2 regions of the Streptomyces sp. URMC 127 genome follow, and region 2 is predicted to be linked to the other one. Evidence: riboswitches for the same ligand, from Rfam matches in the RefSeq annotation. Region 2 holds a riboswitch; the other holds the start of a gene.
The links. A riboswitch is a leader RNA that binds a small molecule or an ion and turns the genes downstream of it on or off. The one in region 2 is predicted to bind cyclic di-AMP.
Positions count from the first base shown of each region.

Region 1 (2,983 bases), on a different contig from region 2:
GCCCGGAAGGGTGGGAGGGGTGAGCCGAATCGTCCGCCGTGCCGCGAGGCGCACCGTCCGCCGCGCTGCCCGCAGGTTTCCGGCCCTCCTGATCACCGGTGGCGCCCTGTTCGGTCTCGGGGCGCCCGCGAACTACACGTGCGCCCCCTTCCTCTCCGCCGCGCCCCTCGTGGCGGCGCCCCTGCACACCCTCCGCACCACCGCCGCGGCCGCCCTGGCCGCGATGGCGGTCGCGGTCGGCCTCGTGCTCTACCGCCGGCCCTCCGACACCGGTGAGGCGCTGGCGGAGATCGCCGCCGTCGGCGCGGTCTCCCTCGTCGCCCTGGGCATCAACCGCATCGCCCACCGCAGCGACCAGCAGCTCGCCTCCGCCCGCGGCATCGCCGAGGCCGCTCAGCGGGCCGTCCTGCCCGCGCCCCCCTCCCGGATCGGCGGCCTGCGGGTGGCCGCTCGCTACGTCGCCGCGCAGGCCGGCGCCAGGATCGGCGGGGATCTGTACGCGGTTCAGGACACCCCCTACGGCGTACGGGCCATCGTCGGTGACGTCCGCGGCAAGGGGCTGGGGGCCGTCGAGGCCGTCGCCGTCGTGATCGGCGCCTTCCGGGAGGCGGCCGAGCAGGAGCCGACACTGGAGGGGCTCGCGGGACGGCTGGAGCGCGCGCTGCAGCGGGAAGGCGCGCGGCGGGCGAACCTGGACGAGCACGAGGGCTTCACCACGGCCGTCCTGGCGGAGCTGCCGCCGGGCCGCCCCGTACTCCGCCTGCTGAACCGCGGCCATCCGCCGCCGCTCCTCCTGCACGCGGACGGGCGGGCCGGCGCGGCCGACCCCATGGTGCCCGCGCTGCCGCTCGGCCTGGGAGAGCTGGGGGCGTGGCCGGACCAGGCCGAGGAGCTGGAGTTTCCCACGGGGTCGACGCTGCTGCTGATGACGGACGGGGTGACCGAGGCCAGGGATGCCGGCGGTACGTTCTACGACCCGCTCGCGGAGCTGACGGGGCGCCACTTCAGGAGCCCGGAGGCGCTGCTGGACTGCCTGCTCGCGGGCGTCGCGCGCCATTCGCGCGGTCAGGCGGCCGATGACATCGCCCTGTTGGCGATTCGGCGCGCCGAACGAATCGAACAGCATTTCGTAGAAAGTATCGGCAGGTTCCGTGGGCGGACGTCCTGTGAAGAGCTGTCAGGGGAGAGTGGTGGATTCATGCTTTCGGCTTGGAATCCACCCGCCCTGTCTATTAACGTTCGATAACGGAGCGCGGTCGTCGCAACCGCCACAAGAGGCGGTGCACCGTGCGCCTTCGCCGAATCCCGCGGGCACAGCACCACCTGATACACCGGCAAGTTCTGGGAACCGGGGAACCACCACCCTGGGGTGAATCGGGCCGCACGCGGCTCGTAGGAGACCTTCCTGCTCCGAACCCGTCAGCTAACCCGGTAGGCGAGAAGGAAGGAAAGGAGTGCCTTCGTGGCATCCAGAGAGCCTGCCACCCCTTACGAGCCTGCTGACGACTACGGTCACGCTTCCTACGAGGGAGCCACGTACGAGCAGGTCTCGTACGAGCAGGCCACCTCGTACGAGAAGACCTCTTACGAGCAGGCCACCTACGATCCTCCGCTGGTCCCGGCGTACGTGCCGCCGTACGAGCCCGAGCCGGACCCGTCGTCCTACGAGCCGGCGGCGTCGTACGAGAACCGGCCGTCCACGCCGTCCGGCGAGCGGTCGTACGGATCCTCCGCCCTCAGCTCCTTCAGCGCCTTCTCCTTCGGTGCGGGCCGCGGCCGCCACCGCGTCGTCAAGCAGCGCGGCGGCACGATGGCCCGCAGCGGTGCCGTGCTCGGCGCGGGCGTCATCGCGGCGGTCGGTGCGGGCGGCATGGCGCACGCGCAGGAGCGCCCGGCGTCCTCCATATCCATGCCCGACCTGGCGCAGCTGCCGGGGGTGGGCTCGTTCTTCGCGGGGAGCGCGGCGGGCACGGCCGACTCCGCCGGTGAGGAGCGGGAGGCGGCTGTTTCGGAGCCGGTCGCTTCGGAGACGGTCGTTTCCGAGCTGGTCCGGGAGACGGCGAGGGCCGGCGAGGCGCTCCGGGTGAGGATCCTGGAGCAGGCCGATCACCAGCAGGGCGTGGCCGAGGCGGAGGCGCAGGCGGCCCGGGTGACGAAGGCCGCGCAGGCGCAGAAGCAGGCGGCGGAGCGCAAGGCGGCTGAGGCGGAGGCGGCGCGGTCCGCGGCGGCCGTGGCCGCGGAGCAGAAGCAGGCCGAGCAGAGGCAGACGGAGCAGGGACGGCCGCAGGCACGGACTCCGGAGCGGACGCCACAGCGGACGCCGGAGAAGACCCACGTACGGGCACCCGAGAAGAAGCAAACGGAAAAGGCGGAGAAGGCGGAGAAGAGGGAGCGGCGGGCCGGCGCGTTCACGCTCCCCGTCGGCTCGTACACCCTGACGGCCGGCTTCGGGCAGGCGGGCAACATGTGGTCCGCGCGCCACACGGGCGAGGATTTCGCCGCCCCGACCGGCACTCCGGTGAAGGCGGTGAGCGGCGGCACGATCACCCAGGCCGGCTGGGCAGGAGCGTACGGCTACCGCATCGTGCTGCGGCTCGATGACGGAACGGAGCTGTGGTTCTGCCACCTGTCGTCGATGGTGGTCACGTCGGGCAAGGTCGCCGCGGGGCAGGTCATCGGCCGGGTCGGCGCGACGGGCAACGTCACCGGGCCGCATCTGCACCTGGAGGTCCGGCCGGGCGGGGGCGCGCCCGTCGATCCGCTGGGGTGGCTGCGGGGCAGGGGCCTGCAGCCGTAGCGTCTCCCTGAGGGGCAGCCGTTTCCCCGACGGCCCGGCGTGTATTCCGTCCCGGCGCGTATTCCGTACGGAACGGGGCACCCGATAGCGCGTGCCCACCGAGCCCTCGGCGTCCTCCGAGCCCACCGCGTCCTCCGAGCCCACGGCGCACGACGCGAGGACGATCACCACGGCCGTACCGGCGCG
Region 1 covers NZ_JBPQTW010000135.1:14,739-17,721, reverse strand. The annotation lists gene ACSNOH_RS23620 (PP2C family protein-serine/threonine phosphatase) at 20-1,246, shown strand; cyclic di-AMP (ydaO/yuaA leader) riboswitch at 1,323-1,453, shown strand; gene ACSNOH_RS23615 (M23 family metallopeptidase) at 1,463-2,797, shown strand; gene ACSNOH_RS23610 (MFS transporter) at 2,961-2,983, shown strand, end outside.
Region 1: it holds a riboswitch for cyclic di-AMP, as region 2 does, so the genes downstream of both, ACSNOH_RS23615 (M23 family metallopeptidase) here and ACSNOH_RS12760 (C40 family peptidase) in region 2, are expected to answer to the same signal.

Region 2 (2,983 bases):
GTACTTCGACTCCGCGAGCGGCCGGCTCGTCGTCGGCGTGCAGGACGAGGCCGCGGCCGCACGTGTGCGCTCCGCGGGCGCCGAGCCGAGAACCGTGCGCCACTCGGCGGCCGAACTCGCTTCGGCCCGGCGGGCGCTCAAGGCGGACGCATCGATTCCGGGTACGGCCTGGGCGGTGGACCCGCGCCTCAACAAGGTCGTCGTCACCGCCGACAGCACCGTCACCGGCGCCCGCAAGGACCGCCTCGACAAGGCCGTCGCCCGCCTCGGCGACAAGGTCACCGTCAAGCGGACCGCGGGGGTGCTCCGCCCCTTCATCGCGGGCGGCGACGCGATCTGGGGCAGCGGCGTGCGCTGTTCGCTGGGCTTCAACATCACCAAGGGCGGCAAGCCGTACTTCCTCACGGCGGGACACTGCGGCAACGCCTCGCGCAGCTGGTCCGCCACGCAAGGCGGCGCCCAGATCGGCGTGACCGAGAGCTCGTCCTTCCCCGGCCACGACTACGCGCTCGTGCGCTACACGTCGAACATCGCCCACCCCAGCGCCGTGAACCTCTACAACGGCCGCACGCAGAACATCAGCAAGGCCGGCGAAGCGACCGTCGGCGAGACGGTGCAGCGCAGCGGCAGCACGACCGGCGTGCACGACGGCCAGGTCACCGCGCTCGACGTGACCGTCAACTACGAGGAGGGCGCGGTCGAAGGCATGATCGGCACGTCGGTCTGCGCCGAGCCGGGCGACAGCGGCGGCGCGCTCTTCGACGGTGACACCGCCCTCGGCCTCACCTCGGGCGGCAGCGGCGACTGCTCCTCCGGCGGCGAGACGTTCTTCCAGCCCGTTCCGGCGGCCCTGCAGGCGTACGGGGCACAGCTGCCGTGACGCACTCCTCCGGGGACCCGAGACGGGATCCCCGGAGGCTTCCGGGCCGGGGTAGGGTCGCCCCGGCCCGGTCTACTGTGCGGGCCGGTCACCGGTCAGTTGACGTCAGTTGACGCGGCCGTACCAGACGCTGCTGGACCAGATCTTCTCGAGCCGCACCGACGTGCCGGGCTTGGGCGAGTGCCAGATCTTGTTGTTACCCGCGTAGATGCCGACGTGGTAGACGTTGCGGCCCGAGTGGAAGAAGACCAGGTCGCCCGCCTGGCGGGAGCCGGCGGAGATGTGCCGGGTCTTGTTGTACTGGTCGGCCGCGGTGCGCGGCAGGTTCTTGCCGACCTTCTTGAAGGAGTAGAGCGTGAGGCCCGAGCAGTCGAACCGGTTGGGGCCGGCGGCGCCGTACTGGTAGGGGGAGCCCTGCTTGGAGGCCGCGACCTTCAGGGCCGCGGCGCCCGGGGTGGCCGCACTCGCCTCCGCCGCCATGCCGGGAAGCAGCATGGACGCGGTCACGGTGGCCGCGGTGACCACGGAGGCGGCACCGGCGCGGGACACGAGCGTGGATATGCCGGAGAACGCAGACATGCCAAAACCCTTCGTCATCCGCCTGCGAAAGATGACCTGTCGGGTTCGGGCTGTCGAAGTTGCCCGGCCATCCGAATTGCCTTCGTTGGCTTCACCCCAAGGACCACCGCCATCGTGGTCCGCCGTGCTCGGGTCTCCCGCTCCTGCCGATCCATTCTTCTGCTCCGCACCCGGTACGGCGGCAGGACTCGGCGTCCGCCCGGGTCGCCCGCCTCGGTGACGGGATCTTGTTGTTCGATGCACGATCCTGCATCACGGACCGCCGGAATTCGGAGCCGAAAGGGGCTTCTGTGAACTTCTTCACTTCGCGGCGCCCCGTGGAACCGGGGTGTTACCCGGCATCACGAGTGGCGGGAAATCCCGTTTATCAAAAGGGGGTTGAAGAACTGATTCGAGTCACGCCGGCCGGCGGCGAAGGGCGAGGTCGGCGGGGTCCGGGCAGGGCGTCTTTGCGTCAGAAAGGCGGAGCGGCACGGTCCGTGCGGTTCGCCGCAAGGGCCGGAGGGTAGCCCTACGGCATGCTCACCCTAGGGATCGAGGAGGAGTATCTTCTGCTCGACCCGGCCACCGCACTGCCGGTTCCCCTGGCCGACGAGGTCCGGGCGGCGGTCGACCTGGATCCGGTCGTGAACGAGCGGGAGATTCAGGCGGAGCTGTTGCAGGCCCAGGTGGAAGTTGCCACTCCGGTCTGCTCCGATCTCGCCGAAGCCGGCCGCCATCTGCTGCGGCTGCGCCACGCGGTGAGCTCCGCCGCCAAGCGGTCCGGCTGCCGGATCGCCGCCTGCGGTACTGCGCCGTGCTCGGGCCCCGAGCCCATCCCCGTCACCGGCAATCCGCGCTATCTGGCGATGCGGAAGCGTGCCGCCCAGCTCGTGGACGAGCAGTTCGTCCACGGGATGCACGTCCACGTCGCCATCCCCGACCGCGAGACGGGCGTCGCGGTCCTCAACCGGGTGCGGCCCTGGCTGCCCGTCCTCGTCGCCATGGCGGGCAACTCCCCGCTGTGGAACGGCCAGGACACCGGCTTCTCCAGCTGGCGGACGGTGGTCTACAGCCGCTGGCCGGTCAGCGGCCCGCCCCCCTACTTCCACGGCCTCGCGGACTACGAGGAGCGCATCGAGGCGCTGCTCACGGCCGGGGCGATCGCGGACCGGGGCCAGCTATACTGGCAGGCGCGGCTCTCGGACCGCTATCCCACGATCGAAGTCCGCTGCCTGGACGTGCAGTTGCGGGCCGACGACTCCGTCATGTTCGCCGGCATCGTCCGCGCCCTGGTCGCCACCGCCATCCGCGACGAGAAGGCCGGGCGGCCCCCGACGCCCTGCCTGCCGGAGCTGCTCGCCGCCGCGAACTGGCACGCCGCCCGGCACGGCCTCGACGGGATGCTCGTGGACCCCGCCGGCCGGTGCCGGGGCGCGGACGAGGTGGTCCGCTCCCTCCTCGTCCACATAGGGCAGTCCCTGGAGGAGTCGGGCGACACGCGGCAGGTGAGCTCGCTCGTGCACCGGCTGCTGCGCCGCGGCA
Region 2 covers NZ_JBPQTW010000043.1:19,006-21,988, reverse strand. The annotation lists gene ACSNOH_RS12765 (S1 family peptidase) at 1-880, shown strand, start outside; gene ACSNOH_RS12760 (C40 family peptidase) at 986-1,459, opposite strand; cyclic di-AMP (ydaO/yuaA leader) riboswitch at 1,464-1,645, opposite strand; gene ACSNOH_RS12755 (carboxylate-amine ligase) at 1,978-2,983, shown strand, end outside.